Regions from separate parts of the Marinobacter sp. H13 genome, predicted to be linked through region 3. Evidence: predicted binding sites of a transcription regulator. Region 3 holds the regulator's gene; each other region holds the start of a gene.

Region 1 (5,642 bases), 810 kb from region 3:
CAAGGACCCGGCCGCCCATGAACTGCGTGAGGGTGACCGGGTGGAGTTGTATCGCCCGCTGAAGATCGATCCGAAGCAGGCGCGACTGAATCGGGCGAAAAAGAAAGGTCAGGCTCAGTAGGCCGGCGTTTCTTCCAGCAGTTGTGCCTCGTAATAGGCGTACTGGTCGTTCTCGTAGTACACGATAATGCGCTGTTCCTGGATGTCCCCGCCTTCTCTCTGGAAGGTATACACGTAGTATTCGCGGGAGGGGTCAACCGGGTTGAGCATGAGCGGTGTTCCCATCACGGCGTGCACCTGGCTGCGTGGCATGCCCTCGGTCAGCTGCGTCAGCTCCTCATCGGTAACGATGTTTCCCTGCTGGACGTTGATTTTGTAGACGCCCGGGAAAACGCAACCGGATAGAACGAAAGTGAGAATGAGAGCTGTGAGCTTTTGCATCGCCGGGGGAAATCCTCTATCTTGAAATCGCCTGCCAGAGGCAGGTGTGACACGGGTTAACCGTTCAATGGCGGCTTCATCATACCGGAAGCCGTGAGGCACACCAAAGAGTGAATAGTAACATGTCATCCGAAAACGCCGAATTACGAAAAGTCGGTCTGAAAGTGACTCTGCCGCGGGTCAAAATCTTCAACATTCTGGAGACCGCGGAGGAGCATCACCTCAGTGCCGAAGATGTATACAAGAAGCTTCTGGAGCAAGGCGATGACGTGGGGCTGGCAACAGTCTACCGGGTGCTGACGCAGTTTGAAGCAGCAGGGCTGGTACTGCGCCATAATTTTGAGGGCGGCCATGCCGTGTTCGAGATGGCCGGCGACGACCACCACGACCATATGGTGTGCACCCAGACGGGTGAGGTAGTCGAGTTTGTCGACGAGGTCATTGAAGAGCGACAAAAGAAGATTGCCGAAGAGCACGGTTACGAAATCGTCGACCACAGCCTGATTCTGTACGTAAAGCCGATCAAGTCCTGAGCCTGGCTCGGGTCGTTGGCTGAAGGAACGAAAAAAGGGGCGGGTTTATGGCCCGCCCCAACAGCTCTCAGGATCGAGAGGGGTAGTGGATCGTTGCTCGCGGCTCAGTGATGGGTTGCCTGCCCCTTTGAAAACATTTCCCTGGCATGAGCGATCGTATGTTCGGTCATGTCCACGCCTCCCAGCATTCTCGCCACTTCACTGATTCTGCCCTGATCGTCCAGCGTCTCGATTTTCGAGAAGGTGGCATCCTGCTCGGTGAACTTGCTGACAAACAGGTGCTGATGACACTGGGCCGCCACTTGCGGCAGGTGGGTGACGCAGAGCACCTGTCCGTTGCCGCCAAGAGTCCGTAACAGTCGGCCAACCACCTCGGCCGTGCCGCCGCCAATGCCGACATCCACTTCATCGAAGACCAGTGTGGGTGTGGTTGATGTCTGGGCAACCACCACCTGGATGGCAAGGCTGATCCGCGACAGTTCGCCGCCGGAGGCTACTTTGGCCAGTGGCCGCGCAGGTTGCCCCGGGTTGGCGCTGACCAGGAATTCAATCTCTTCCAGTCCGTGGGGTGCCGGCTCCCCACCGTTGCTGCGGTTCAGGTGTGTAATGAACTGCATGTTGGGCATGCTTAACTGGGCGAGCTCCGCTGCGACCCGCTGATCCAGTTCGGCGGCGGCCCTGGCACGGGCCTCTGACAGCTCCGCGGCCAGTTCATCGAAGTGTCCGCGCTGGCTGTCCAGCTCTGCGGCCAGCTGCTCCAGGCTGCCTTCGCCACCGTCCAGCTCGGCCAGCTCCGCACTCAGGCGCTGATGCAGTTCCGGTAATTCTTCCGGTGTGATCCGGTGTTTGCGGGCCATCTGGTAGATGGCGCTCAGCCGTTCTTCCACTTCCGCCAGTCGAGCCGGATCGGCCTCGTAGTCCTCGACGAAATGGCGAAGGTTGTCGCCGGCCTCACTGATCTGGATCTGGGCTTCGTTCAGCATCTGGATCGTGTCTGCCAGTGCGGGAACATCCACCGGAAGCTGCTCCAGCTGCTGTAACGCCTGGCGCACCAGATCCACTGCGCTGGTTTCATCTTCGGTGCAAAGCAGGGCGGCCTGATGGCTGTTGTGCAGAACCGTATCAGCCTGGCTGAGCTGCGCCTGTTCCTGTTCCAGGTTTTCCTGCTCGCCCGCTTCCAGGGCCAGACGATCCAGTTCTTCCACCTGATACCGCAAAAGCTGGAGTTTGGCCTCTGCTTCATCGGCATTCTGCTGGCGTTCGGTCAGCCGCTGGCGGATCTGGTTCCAGGATTTCCAGGCTTCCCGTGTTTCAGCGGCCAGGGTCTCAACGCCGGCGAACTCGTCCACCAGCTTGCGGTGGGTTTCCTTGCGCAAAAGAGACTGGTGCTGATGCTGGCTGTGAATATCCATTAGCACACCGCCCAGTTCCTTGAGGTGGTTCAGGGGGCAGGGTTGGCCATTGATGTAGGCGCGGGAGCGGCCATCCTTGCTGATGACCCGGCGCAGGATGCAATCGTTGTCGTCATCCAGCTCGTGTTCTGCCAACCATTCGGTTGCCTCGGGAATGCCGGATACGTCGAAGGTCGCTGTGATGTCGGCGCGTTTGGCGCCATGCCGGACGGCGCCGGCATCGGCTCTGCCACCCATGGCCAGGCCGAGGGCGTCCAGAACGATGGATTTTCCGGCGCCGGTCTCGCCGGTCAATGCGGTCATGCCCTTGCTGAACTGGAGTTCCACCCGTTCAGCGATGGCGTAATTGGAAACCGTAAGTTGAGTCAGCATGCAGATAACCTCCGCGTTGTTCCTGAAACCGGCAAAACACTGTGGATGTATACAGTGACTGTGAATATATACAGGGTTTTTGTGGTTTGCAAACCTGAGGCAGGTATTTTCTTCAGGATTGCAGGCTTTGGTGGTTGAAACCTGGAGAGCGGGCCCCATATCCGTTCGCAACGACATTTTCCGGCTCGAGGCGGCCGGAGCCCATGTTCAACCGGCCACTGACAGCGGGCCGCTTTAGATGAAGCAGGAGTAGCCATGAGCACTGACGAGAACCGCAACGAGCATGAGGAACTGAACGAAGCCCTCGAGGCTGCGAAAGAGGAGGCCCAGGCCGCTGAAGGCGAAGCCGGCGACAACGAAACCTCCGAAGTGGAAGCGCTCCAGGCTCAGGTTCAGGAATTCCAGGAGCAGATGCTGCGCTCCCAGGCGGAAATGCAGAACGTGCGCCGTCGGGCCGAGATCGACGTTGAGAAGGCGCACAAGTTTGCCCTGGAAAAGTTCGTCAAGGAGCTGTTGCCGGTAGCTGACAGCCTTGAGAAGGCGGTCGAGAGCACCGAGGGTCACGATGAGTCCGGCGAACTGGTTGCCTCAATTCGCGAAGGCGTGGAAATGACCCTGAGTCTTTTCATGTCCAGCCTGAAGAAATTCAACGTTGAGCAGATCAACCCGGTGGGCGCACCCTTCGATCCCCAGCATCACGAGGCCATGTCCATGGTGCCTGCGCCGGATGCCGAGCCGAACAGCGTGGTAGCCGTGGTGCAGAAAGGGTATCTGCTGAATGGTCGTGTTGTGCGGCCGGCCATGGTGGTGGTCGCGAAAGCGGAAGATGCACCAAAAATTGATGAGCAGGCTTGAAAAGCCGATTAAAGCGCCAATATAGCCAGTAAATAGCGAAAGCGGAGGCAAATGGCCTCCTGGAAAGCATTCAGAAGAATTGGAGTGACTCAATGAGCAAGATTATCGGTATCGACCTGGGAACGACCAACTCTTGTGTAGCCATCATGGATGGCGACAAGGTGAAGGTAATCGAGAACGCCGAGGGTGATCGCACCACCCCGTCCATCATCGCCTACACCGACGATGGTGAGACCCTGGTTGGCCAGTCAGCCAAGCGCCAGGCGGTTACCAACCCGAACAACACTCTGTACGCCATCAAGCGTCTGATCGGTCGTCGTTTTGAAGACGATGTGGTCCAGAAAGACATCAAGATGGTGCCCTACAAGATTGCCAAGGCAGACAACGGTGATGCCTGGGTTGAAGTGAAGGGCGAGAAAATGGCGCCGCCGCAGGTGTCTGCAGAAGTTCTCAAGAAGATGAAGAAGACTGCAGAAGACTACCTGGGCGAAAAAGTGACCGAAGCCGTCATCACTGTTCCGGCCTACTTCAACGACAGCCAGCGTCAGGCTACCAAAGATGCAGGCAAGATCGCCGGTCTGGAAGTGAAGCGGATTATCAACGAGCCGACCGCAGCAGCCCTGGCTTATGGCCTGGACAAGAAGAGCGGCGATCGTACCGTGGCGGTATATGACCTGGGCGGTGGTACCTTTGACCTGTCCATCATCGAAATTGCCGATGTTGACGGTGAGCACCAGTTCGAGGTTCTGGCCACCAACGGTGACACCTTCCTGGGTGGTGAAGACTTCGACCTGAAGATCATCGAGTACCTGGCAGACCAGTTCAAGAAAGACAGCGGTATCGACCTGCGCGGCGATTCCCTGGCGATGCAGCGTCTGAAGGAAGCGGGCGAAAAAGCCAAGATCGAGCTTTCCAGCAGCCAGCAGACCGACGTTAACCTGCCGTACATCACCGCAGACGCGTCTGGTCCCAAGCACATGAACGTGAAGCTGACCCGTGCCAAGCTGGAATCTCTGGTAGAAGACCTGGTTCAGCGCAGCCTCGAGCCGTGTAAAGTGGCGCTGCAGGACGCAGGCATGAAGGCAGGCGAAGTCGACGAGGTTATCCTGGTCGGCGGTCAGACCCGCATGCCGCTGGTGCAGGAAAAAGTGAAAGAGTTCTTCGGCAAAGAAGCCCGCAAGGACGTTAACCCGGACGAAGCTGTGGCGATGGGTGCTGCCATCCAGGCGGCCGTTCTCTCCGGTGATGTGAAAGACGTTCTGCTGCTGGACGTAACCCCGCTGACCCTGGGTATCGAAACCATGGGCGGTGTGGCAACTCCGCTGATCGACAAGAACACCACGATTCCGACCAAGAAGTCGCAGACGTTCTCCACAGCGGACGACAACCAGACCGCGGTAACCATTCACGTGGTTCAGGGTGAGCGTAAGCAGGCTGCCCAGAACAAATCGCTGGGCCGTTTCGATCTGGCTGATATTCCGCCGGCAGCGCGTGGTGTGCCGCAGATTGAAGTTACCTTCGATATCGACGCCAACGGTATCCTGAACGTGTCTGCCAAAGACAAGGCGACTGGTAAAGAGCAGTCAATCGTGATCAAGGCCTCTTCCGGTCTGAACGATGACGAAATCGAGAAGATGGTTCAGGACGCCGAGGCCAACGCCGAGGAAGATCGCAAGTTCGAAGAGCTTGTCCAGGTTCGCAACCAGGGCGACGCGATGGTTCACGCCGTTCGCAAGACATTGAACGAAGCCGGTGACAAGGTCAGCGACAGCGAGAAAGAGTCCATCGAAGCGTCCATCAAGGAGCTCGAAACCGCTCTGGAAGGTTCCGACAAGGAAGACATCGAAGCCAAGACTCAGAAGCTGACCGAGGTCTCTTCCGAGCTGGCCCAGAAGATGTATGCAGATCAGGCGGATCAGACCCAGCAAGCCGGTGGGCAGGAAGAAGCCCAGGGCCAGAAGTCTGACGATGCTGTCGACGCTGAGTTCGAAGAAGTCAAAGACGACGACAAGCGATAAATCTGACGTAC
Region 2 (5,642 bases), 3.0 Mb from region 3:
CGCCGCCGCTCATTTTTCAGCCAGCCTTTCCGGAACTACACTTTATGTCCCAACCATAAAAACAATGCACGCAACGGACGCCAGCGTATGACCAATGATTCCGCAGAGCGCAGAATCAAGGATCGTTACCCCGCCTCCTGCCTGAAGGTCCAGCTCCGGGAGCGTAGCTTCCTTGGTCGTGGCAAACACCCCACGCCGGTTACCTGCCTGGACCTCAACCGGTACGGAATGGCAGTGCTATGCCCCCGACCAGTAGAGCCGGGCGCCCGTCTGTTCATGGATTTTGACGGCAAGTACATCAGCGAATCGCGGGTTTGTGCCCGGGTGGTGGAATGCCAGCCCTTCCAGACCGGCTATCGCGTCAGTGTCCAGTTCAGCTATTGCCTGGACAAGAAGGGCTATTCACGAACTGTCGACAATGCCCTGTCGCGGATTGAAGGCTTCTACAACCGGTTTGCCAGCTGAGCCAGGCCTTCGGAATCAAACCAGCCCGGCGTCAAGGCTGGCCGCAACATACATCCCCAGCTCCCGACACTGATCTTCAAACTCTTCCCGGTATTCACCCCGGCAGATCAAAGGCTCCTGGACCAGCTTCCAGCGTAGCCCGGTAGTAATGCTTTCTATTGCCCGCTTGGTGCCCGTGCCGTCATGGCCGGCGCGAATGTAATAGGCAAAAGGTAGCCCCTGGGTTTTCTCGAGGCAGGGATAGTAGCTGCGATCGAAGAAGTCTTTTAAAGCACCACTCATATACCCGAGATTCTCAGTGGTGCCCAGAATAATGGCGTCGCAGGCAAGAACGTCTTCGGGACCGGCATCCAACGGTGCCAGAACGGTTACTTCAACGTTTTCGATATCTTCATGGCGGGCACCCTCATCCACAGCTTCTCGTAGGCGGAGGGTGTTCGGGGAAGGCGCATGGGCAACAATCAAAAGTTTCTTCATGCCATCCATACGTCCTCCCTACATCAAGCTTAGAGCAGCTCGCCGTTGGCTTCTGCGGGCTCTTCTTTTGCGTCTTTCTTGGGTTCAGGCTTGGGCATCAACTTGTCCCGAACCTTGGCTTCGATCTCGTTGGCAATGTCCATGTTTTCTTCCAGGAACTTGCAGGCGTTGGCCTTGCCCTGACCGATCTTGTCGCCATTGTAGGCGTACCAGGCTCCGGACTTGTCGACAAAGCCTTCCTTGACGCCCATATCCAGCACTTCCGCCATGTGGTAAATGCCCTTACCGTACATAATCTGGAACTCGGCCTGCTTGAACGGCGGCGATACTTTGTTCTTGACCACTTTCACGCGGGTCTCGTTACCGACCACTTCGTCACCATCTTTCACGGCACCAATGCGGCGGATATCAAGGCGAACGGAGGAGTAGAATTTCAGCGCGTTACCACCGGTGGTGGTTTCGGGCGAGCCAAACATAACCCCGATTTTCATACGGATCTGGTTGATGAAAATCATCAGGCAGTTAGCGTGTTTGACATTACCGGTCAGCTTGCGAAGCGCCTGGGACATCAGTCGCGCCTGCAGACCTACGTGGCTGTCGCCCATTTCACCCTCGATTTCCGCTTTCGGGGTCAGGGCCGCCACGGAGTCCACGATGATCACGTCTACCGCATTGGAACGAACCAGCATGTCGGCAATTTCCAGGGCCTGCTCACCGGTATCCGGCTGGGACACCAGAAGGTCGTCCACATTGACGCCCAGCTTTTCGGCGTAAACCGGATCGAGCGCGTGCTCGGCATCCACGAATGCGCAGGTTTTGCCGGCTTTTTGTGCTTCGGCAATTACCTGCAGGGTGAGCGTCGTCTTACCGGAACTTTCCGGACCGTAGATTTCGCAAATTCGACCATATGGAAGACCGCCAATACCCAGGGCAACGTCCAGGCCAAGGGAACCGGTGGAGACCGCAGGAATGGCTTCGCGGGGCTGATCGCCCATTTTCATCACGGCGCCCTTGCCGAACTGGCGCTCAATCTGCCCAAGTGCTGCGCTCAATGCTTTCTTGCGGTTGTCTTCCATCAGTGCAAACCCTCTGTCGCCTGGGCCGCCACCCTCAGGAAAAGGCTGGCAGCGAAATAGTGAATCGGGAATCTGTACAGCTCGAACAGCCCATTCCCTGTATATTTGAACAGTATTAAAACATAACCCGCAGAGGAGACCAACCCCTCCGGATGTGAAAGCCGTCAGACTTCGTCCACAAAATTGTTAACCCCTTGAAGGGCAAAGAGAACGGCCTGCCTGCGGACCTGATCACGATCGCCCTCAAAGTGCTTTACCACGGCCACGGTGGAGGCCGGGCTGCTACCCCAGGCAAACCAGACGGTGCCCACAGGCTTGTCATCGCTGCCACCGCCGGGCCCGGCAACACCACTGATAGCCACGGCAACGTCAGCATCTGTCGCCACCAGGGCACCGGCAACCATTTCCCGCACCACCGGTTCGCTGACCGCACCGTGTTCATCCAGCGATTTCCGGGTTACGCCCAGAAGCCCCTGCTTGGCCTCATTGCTGTACGTGACCAGGCCACCCAGCACGTAGGCCGAAGAACCGGCACGATCGGTCAGTACCTTCGCAACCCAGCCGCCGGTGCAACTCTCCGCCGTCGCAACGGTACGGCCGGTTGTCAGCAGTCGTTCACCAAGGCGGTTGCCTGCCTCTTCCAATTCCTGATCGCTGGCCAGCATAATGACCTCCTTCGTTTCATCACGGCGGTTATTTTCTTACAATTCACGCCTTCATCCAAAGCAAGGCTACCGGACCCGTTCATGTCAGCAGCTCAGACCGATCTTTCCAAGCACACCCCAATGATGCAGCAGTACCTGAAGATCAAGGGCCAGCACCCCAATGAACTGGTTTTTTACCGCATGGGGGACTTTTACGAACTGTTCTACGAAGATGCCAAGAAAGCGGCCGAGCTGATGGGTATTACCCTCACCGCCCGGGGCCAATCTGGCGGCAATCCGATCCCCATGGCCGGCATCCCCTATCACTCTTCTGAGGGCTACATTGCCCGGCTGGTTCGGGCAGGTCAATCCATCGCCATCTGCGAACAGATCGGAGATCCTGCCACCAGCAAGGGTCCGGTTGAGCGACAGGTGGTGAGGATCGTCACACCGGGGACCCTGAGCGACGACGCCTACCTGGAGGATCGACGGGACAATCTACTGGTGGCTATCTATAACCATCGGGAGCAGTTCGGTTTTGCCTCGCTCGATATTTCCAGCGGCCGTTTTGCCGTGTCGGAGCTGGAAAACCTGGAGGCCCTGCAGGGCGAACTGCAGCGCCTGCGTCCGGCGGAAATCCTGATCAGCGAGGATTTTCCCTACGAGGACGTTCTGGAGGGTTTCACCGGAATACGCCGTCAGGGGCCCTGGCTCTTCGAATCCGATACGGCCCGCAGGGTTATTACCCATCAGCTTCAGGTCAGGGACCTGACAGGTTTCGGCTGCGAGGAACTCAATCTCGCCGTCTGTGCCGCGGGCTGCCTGCTGCAGTATGCCAAGGAAACCCAGCGTACCGCCCTGCCCCATATTCGCAAGCTGACCCGCGAACGGCGCGATGAAGCAGTCATCCTGGACGCGGCCAGCCGTCGCAATCTGGAAATTGACACCAATCTCATGGGCGGCCACCAGTATACCCTCGCCTGGGTCATGGACCGCACCGCCACATCCATGGGTGGACGGGAACTCCGGCGCTGGCTGAATCGGCCGCTTCGGGATGTGGAAATCGTCCGCCAGCGTCAGCAGGCGGTATCGGCACTGCTGGACGGGTTCCACTATGAGCCGGTGCACGATCTGCTGAAAGCTGTTGGCGACATTGAGCGCGTGCTCGCACGGGTCGCCCTTCGTTCGGCCCGCCCAAGAGACCTGGCGCGGCTTCGGGATGCCTTCCAGGCCCTGCCGGACCTGCAGGAAACCCTGAAACCGGTCAATTCCCACCACGTCGTCAGGCTGGCGACCATCATTGGGGAATACCCGGAACTGGCGGATCTGCTGGAGCGCGCCATCATCGACAATCCCCCGGTCGTGATCCGTGAAGGCGGGGTCATCCGGGAAGGCTTCGACGAGGAGCTGGACGAGCTGCGCAACATCAGCGAAAACGCCGGCCAGTATCTGCTGGATGTCGAAACCCGGGAGCGGGATCGCACCGGTATCAGCACCCTCAAAGTAGGTTACAACCGGGTCCACGGCTACTACATCGAAATAAGCCGGGCCCAGTCCGATCAGGCGCCGGTGGATTATATTCGCCGGCAGACCCTGAAAAACGCCGAGCGATTCATCACGCCGGAACTCAAGGAGTTCGAGGACAAGGCCCTGAGTGCCAAGAGCCGGGCCCTGGCCCGTGAGAAAGGCCTTTACGATGACGTACTGGAAACCGTCGCCGGGCAACTTGCGCCACTTCAGGATGCCGCGCAGGCACTGGCAGAACTGGATGTGCTGAGTAATTTTGCCGAGCGCGCCACCTCTCTGCGCTTTTCCGCGCCGGAGTTCAGCGAATCCCCGGGTTTTGACATTGAGGAAGGGCGCCATCCGGTGGTTGAACAGTTGCTGGACGAGCCCTTCGTACCGAACGATCTGCTAATGGACACCCAGCGCCGCATGCTGGTGATAACCGGCCCGAACATGGGCGGTAAATCCACCTATATGCGTCAGGCCGCGCTGATTGCGCTGCTCGCCTACACCGGCAGTTTCGTGCCCGCCAACCGGGCAGTGATCGGCCCCGTGGACCGGATTTTTACCCGCATGGGTTCCTCGGACGATATCGCCGGCGGCCGCTCCACCTTCATGGTGGAAATGACCGAAACCGCCAACATCCTGCACAACGCCACCGAGCACAGTCTGGTGTTGATGGACGAGGTTGGTCGTGGCACCAGCACCTTTGATGGCCTGTCCCTGGCCTGGGCTACTGCCGAACACCTTGCCCGGGAGATACGCTGCTACACGCTGTTTGCCACCCACTATTTCGAGCTGACCCAGCTGGCCGATGAGCTGCAACATGCCGTAAACGTCCATCTGACGGCCACCGAACACGATGACAGCATCGTGTTCCTGCACAACGTGCATGATGGCCCGGCAAGCCAGAGCTACGGTCTGCAGGTAGCAAAGCTGGCAGGCGTGCCACAGGATGTGATCCGTAACGCCAAAACCCAGCTCTCCCACCTGGAGGGCAGCGCTTCGCCAGCGGCGCCGGCAGCCTCGGCCGCCGAACAGGGCAACAACGCATCCCTGGCCAAGCCGGCAGCAAAGGTAAATGAATCCGTTTACCAGGGCGACATGTTCGCCAGCCTGGAGCCCAGCGCCGTGGAAGAGGCACTTAAAGACATGGACCTCGACGGACTAACCCCCCGGGATGCCATGAATCAGCTTTACGAACTGAAGGCGTTGATGAAGAAATAGCGAAGAATTGATCTGTGTAATAAGGTTATAGCAGTCGAACGCTTGCGGCTGTGCGGGTCGCTCCCTACAATATCGCGCACCAAAATATAACGGCAGCGCCCGACGGCGCTCCTGATGAGACTGACCGACCACTGGACCAGGGATCTGACTATGGCGTTTATCGTTACTGATAACTGCATCAAGTGTAAGTACACAGACTGCGTGGAAGTCTGTCCGGTAGACTGCTTCTACGAGGGACCGAACTTTC
Region 3 (5,642 bases):
GACGAGGCTCAGGAACAACGTCCCAACGAGGCGGAACAGGCGCTGCGCCGGGAGGCCGCTATTCAGGGGGCGATCGAGCTGCTTCTGCGGTCTCGAAAACTGTTGCTGGTCATGGTTGCGAGGCTATACCAGAGAAAATCAGAGGAGCCTTCAACCCTTGATGAGCTGGTCGCTCTTATCGGGCCAGAACCGAGTGAAGTTGGCCGCCTGAAGGAGCTGGAACAGCGATCCGGGAGTTGGTGGAACCATCTGGAGCAACTCGAGCGCGCCCAAAGCAGACCCCCGGCGACCAAAAAAACCGTGAGCGAGGAAAACATCATTGCGGTATCGGCCGATTCCGGCCCGGATCGATCGTCGGCTGCGTTGATGAAAACGCTGACCGCCGTCAAACATTTTGCCGACGATCTGGAAGAGCAGCACAGCGAGTGGTAAGCCACTCCCAGCTCCGGTTATTCAAATCGTATTAACTTGAAGGTTTATTGAATGTCACCATCGTTTTTTGAAATCGTGCAATTGACCAATGGCGATTACGCTCTGCGCCGCATTGATGATGACAGTGCGCCACTGGTAAAAATCTCTTTTTCGGAAGAAGCCCGGGAAATGATGGAAGATCGGGATATGTCGGTTGCCAAAGCCATGATTGCAGCTGGCATTGAGGCTGTAGGCAATGTTGCCCACGATATCGACTGGGAAGATGACGAACTGGACGCCTCAGACGCCCAGCCCTCCTACACTCTGCATTGATCGGTTAACGCTGCCTGAGAACGACGCCGTGGCTATTGCCCTCGGCCGAGGCTCTTTGCAGGGATTCGAAGGCAACTCGCCCCAGTTTACGGGTCCACATGACCACAGCGTGACAGGTGCCGGCACTGAGGGCTCGCTCTGCCAGGTCCTGGGCAGGATAGTCCGGTGTTGAACGCAGCACCAGCAATTCGCCGGCGACAATCCCGTGCATTTTTTGCCACTTGCTAACCAGCGCCTGGGGCGGGTCGATCCAGGCCAGCCAGCGCTTCTCTTGATTCAGCTGGGTCAGCATTGGCAACAGCAGCTGGAAATTTTCTACCTGGCCTTCCGGCAGAATGATCTCCGTCACATTGCCACAGACTTTGGGTTCGGTGGTTTCCGGAGCGCGTCGGGCGCGAATGACGGAACGTCGCTCGCGGGCGGCGGTTGCCGACACTGAACAGGACAGAGCATTGGGGTTGTAGGCCAGATTCTGATTAAAGCTCATTTGTTCCATAATTCACCCGTTATTCAAACTATCTGAGGCTATCCGAACCGCTCAGTGCAGGTCAGAGCGGCGGATAACACCAACACCCAGACCCTCGATGAACAGCTCCTGTTCGGTCAGGTCCACTTCGATCGGTGCGAATTCTTCGTTTTCGGCAATCAGGTAGACTTTCGAGCCTTCCTTGCGGAAACGCTTTACCGTGACCTCATCGCCAACCCGGGCAACAACCACCTGGCCGTTGTGAACATCCTGGGTACTGTGAACTGCCAGCAGGTCGCCATCGAGAATACCGATGTCTTTCATGCTCATGCCCCGGACCCGCAGAAGATAATCTGCAGACGGCGAAAAGAATTCTGGCTGCAGTGTGCAGTGGTCCTCGATGTGCTCCTGAGCAAGGATCGGACTACCGGCAGCGACCTGACCAATGACCGGGAGGCCCAGATCCTCTTCCGCCTCAGGCAGACGGATGCCGCGGCTCGCTCCCGGCACCATCTCGATGGCACCTTTCCTTGCCAATGCCCGGAGATGTTCTTCCGCGGCGTTGGCCGAACGGAAGCCCAGTTCTGCTGCGATTTCAGCACGGGTTGGCGGATAGCCGGTCTCGTCGACGTATCGGCGAATAATATCCAGTACCTGGGACTGCCTTGCTGTCAGCTTCATCAAGCTACTCCGCTATATCGGGATCGGGCCGCTGCAAACATCAGCCTCTCGTAAGAGTGGCTCCGGTGGCCCTGTTTTTTTATACAGTAAACTGACTATATACAGTGTTTTATCCAGTGTAAAGTCGGCTCCCTGATTTTCTTGCATCCGCTTAATAATAAGGATCAACAGCGGTGTGATATGGTTAGGGCAATATTCCTCACGAACCAGGGAGCACCATGACTCAAGTCAGTGCCTGCAGGATGCCTGAAATCCTAGAGACGAACGAAGGGAAGGAACGCCGGGTTGGCGTCGAGATCGAACTGTCTGGTCTGGGCTACGATGAGCTGGTTACATTGGCGGCGAAGATGCTGGAGGGCACACCTGAGCTCAAGTCACGCTATGTGACAACCTTGCAGACAGCTCTTGGCGACTTCACGGTTGAGCTTGATTCCGATCCGATCAAGGATCTTGATCTGGCGGATGAGCGCCTCCCCGAGTCCATTCGTGAACTCGGTGGACAGGCGATGGATGTGATCGACGCCGCGGCCGAACGCGTGGTACCCCTTGAGATCATAAGCCCACCCCTGAAGTTTTCCAGCGTCGAGGTGATTGAAACGCTCGTCGACAAGCTCAGGAACGCCGGGGCACTGGGCAGCCGGGACGCCATCTATTTTGCGTTTGGCCTGCAGCTTAATCCCGAGTTGCCCGACCTCAGCCCGGAGACCCTGGTTCGTTACTTCCAGGCGTTCGCGGCCCTGTATGAATGGCTCAAGCACCGGCATCAACTGGACGTCAGCCGCAAATTCACTACGTACATCGAACCCTGGCACGGCCGCTACACCGAGCTCCTGATGGAGGATAACTATCAACCAAACCTCGGGGAGCTCATGGAGGATTACCTGGAGTTCAATCCTACCCGCAATCGCGCGCTTGACCTGCTTCCACTGTTTGCCCACCTGGACAAGGAACGGCTGGAACGCCATGTTCAGGATCCCAGGATAAAAAGCAGGCCAACCCTGCATTACCGGTTGCCGGATTGCGACATCGACAATCCCGGCTGGCATTTCTCAACCGTTTGGAACGACTGGGTCGTCCTGGAGCAACTGGCCAACAATCCCGACGACCTGGCCGACATGCGGCAACTGTTCCGGGAGCGCCGCAAACTGAATCTTCACAACCTGACCCACAGCTGGCGGGAAACCACTGACGACTGGCTGGCCAAAAACGGGTATGTCTGAAGAGTCCAAAGAACAGGAACTTGAGGTTCCGGGCCTGACGATCGGCATCAGTGGTCCCGCTCGAAAAAGCCTTGCCCATCGCCTGATCAGCCTGGGTCTGCGCCTCCACGGTGCCCGGACCCACTATATTCGCCCCGGTTCACGGGTTGCCGTACCGATGCTTGATGGCCTGGTGCTGTCAGGCGGCACCCACGTCCATCCTGAACGTTATGGGCAGGAGCCACAGGTTACCGCCAACTATGACCGCAAGCGGGATAAAACCGATCAGTCACTGCTTGAGCAGGCTGAAGCCATTGGCATTCCCGTGCTCGGGATTTGCCGCGGCGCCCAGTTCATCAACGTTTTCCACGGCGGGTCCCTGTGCCAGAACGTGACACCGCTGAGGGTCAATACCCGGCATCGCCCACTGCTCTTGCCCCTGCAAACCGTGCGACTGGTAACGCACAGCCGGCTTGAGCAAGCCATGCGCTCCCCGGTGATCGGCGCCAACCGGATTCACAGCCAGGCCATCAAGCGCCTGGGCCGCAACCTGCGCGTGACCGCCGTGGACAATGATCTGTTTGTACAGGCTATTGAAAGCACCGGACGCCAATGGCTAACGGGCATCCAATGGCACCCGGAATACCTGCTCTACCATGGCGGACACCGACGCATCTTTGGCCAGTTCGTGGATGCTGCCCGCCGATACAAACTGGCGCGCCTGGAACCGGATTCCGACGACGCCTGATCCATTAACGGTTTCCAAAGGAGGCACTACCATGAACGGACGGAACCGAAAGCTCCGTTTAAACCTGAAGTCCGGTTTTATTCTCCCTCTCGCGCTCACAGTACCTGCTCTGACAATGGCAGGTGAAGTTACGCTCACTGGCGAGGGCAGTGTCCGATACGAGCCCGACAGCGCCAGACTCCAGTTCACAGCCAGTGCCGAGCACGAGCTTCCCCAGAAGGCCACCGAACGGGTAGCGGCCCTGATGGCGCAGTGGCGCGAGGGTATTACCGAGTATCAGGATCAGCTCAATGATTACTCAGACGCGTCGGTAAACCTTTACACCCGAACTCTGCCCGCATCTGAAAGAGAGGAGCAGCCCCGCAAGCAGGCCGTCGCCTCCCAGACCGTCAGCTTCAGCATCAGTGATCTTACTCTGCTCAACCCCCTGCTCCAGCAGGCCCAGGCTGTGGGCCTGGATTACCACCTGGGCCCTCACCAGTTCTTCCACTCGGATGAGACCGGTATGGAACAGGAAGCACTGGCCAGAGCCATCGCAGACGCCCAGGCCCGCTGCCGATTCGTGGCCAGTCAGCTCGACCAGAGCTGTGGTGATGTAGTCACCATCAACATCAATGGCGGGCACCGCCCGGTACCAATGATGATGGCGGAGGCCAAATCCATGTCGGATACGGTCTCGAGCGTGGGTGAGCGGGAAATCCGGGCCTCAGTGAGCGCCACCTTCGAGCTGGACTGAACTCAGAAATCCCGGGTGTAGAAGATATCCAGGGAGGCCGCCAGCCCGCTGGCAGCCTCCAGATAGAAGTAACGGCCCAGATCGTAGCGCAGAGCGACCGTGGTGATCGGCTCGAAGATGCCGACACCGTAGCGGACACTCAGCTCATCCGTCAGATACCCGCTCGCCACCACCGAGGTCTGATCGCCGGAACCCTCCGCTTCCAGGGTGAGCTGGCGAATACCGAACTCTTCGCCAATTTGCCCCGTCACCTTGTTGGCCTGGGTCAGTCCCAGGGACAGCGCCGCCCGGCTCATCTGGCCCTCATCACCCCGGCTCTGGGGCGCCCGGCCAAGAATGACATAGGAAAGCGCCTCCGTCTGAGGCATGTCGGGGTTGGAGAATACTTCCGTCTGGGGCGACTGCACAGGGCCGGTCAGACGAATACCGGCCACGACGGTATCCACGGTGCGGACGGCCTCGATGTCCAGATAGGGCTGGGTAAGGTTGCCCACGAACAACAGTCTTGCCCGCCTGAGCTTGAGCTCCTGACCATAGGCTTCATACTGGCCATTGACCAGTTGGAGCGTGCCACGGGTATCCATGTCATTGCCAATGCGAAGAGATCCCTCCAGATCACCGGTCACGCCGAAGGCGGCAAAAGTCACCTGATCTTCTCCAACAACCACGGTCACATCCATATTCAGCGATCGGACAACGGGCTCTTCCCGTTCCACGCCGACAATGACCTCATCCTCCGAGACCGACACGGCCTGGTCCGGCAAACCCTGTATCTCGATGTCGCCTCTTGGCACTCCGACCTGTCCGGATACCTCCAGGGCCCCCTCACTGAAAACGATGGTCAGATCCGGCTCCACCTCAAGCTGCGCATAAGGCTCCAGGTTGAATGGCACACGGCTGCCGGAAATCGTGATTTCCCCCCGGGGAGACTGTTGCCAGTCGATTTCCCCATCCACAATGGTCTGGCTTCGCGCATTGCTCCGGATCCTGCCACTGATCTCGGCCGAGTAACCGCCAAACTGAACGCTGGCGATCACTTCCTCGATTGGTACCGGCAAGCGGGGATCG

The links. The regulator LexA, encoded in region 3, represses DNA repair genes until DNA is damaged. The targets are predictions, from matches to a motif close to CTGTNTNNNNANACAG.
Region 1: the regulator LexA is predicted to act here: its motif matches at 2,817-2,832, upstream of recN (DNA repair protein RecN).
Region 2: the regulator LexA is predicted to act here: its motif matches at 2,116-2,131, upstream of recA (recombinase RecA).

What each region holds. Positions count from the first base shown of each region.
Region 1 covers NZ_JCACRU010000001.1:1,383,800-1,389,441, reverse strand. The annotation lists gene AC5JQH_RS06660 (RnfH family protein) at 1-121, shown strand, start outside; gene AC5JQH_RS06655 (outer membrane protein assembly factor BamE) at 115-441, opposite strand; gene fur (ferric iron uptake transcriptional regulator) at 564-974, shown strand; gene recN (DNA repair protein RecN) at 1,079-2,758, opposite strand; gene grpE (nucleotide exchange factor GrpE) at 3,014-3,613, shown strand; gene dnaK (molecular chaperone DnaK) at 3,706-5,631, shown strand.
Region 2 covers NZ_JCACRU010000001.1:3,605,367-3,611,008, reverse strand. The annotation lists gene AC5JQH_RS16835 (PilZ domain-containing protein) at 88-465, shown strand; gene AC5JQH_RS16830 (flavodoxin family protein) at 481-951, opposite strand; gene recA (recombinase RecA) at 972-2,018, opposite strand; gene pncC (nicotinamide-nucleotide amidase) at 2,183-2,683, opposite strand; gene mutS (DNA mismatch repair protein MutS) at 2,765-5,395, shown strand; gene fdxA (ferredoxin FdxA) at 5,546-5,642, shown strand, end outside.
Region 3 covers NZ_JCACRU010000001.1:575,355-580,996, forward strand. The annotation lists gene AC5JQH_RS02705 (DUF6586 family protein) at 1-432, shown strand, start outside; gene AC5JQH_RS02710 (hypothetical protein) at 484-744, shown strand; gene AC5JQH_RS02715 (cell division inhibitor SulA) at 749-1,240, opposite strand; gene lexA (transcriptional repressor LexA) at 1,283-1,894, opposite strand; gene AC5JQH_RS02725 (amidoligase family protein) at 2,110-3,111, shown strand; gene AC5JQH_RS02730 (gamma-glutamyl-gamma-aminobutyrate hydrolase family protein) at 3,104-3,838, shown strand; gene AC5JQH_RS02735 (SIMPL domain-containing protein) at 3,870-4,574, shown strand; gene AC5JQH_RS02740 (translocation/assembly module TamB domain-containing protein) at 4,577-5,642, opposite strand, start outside.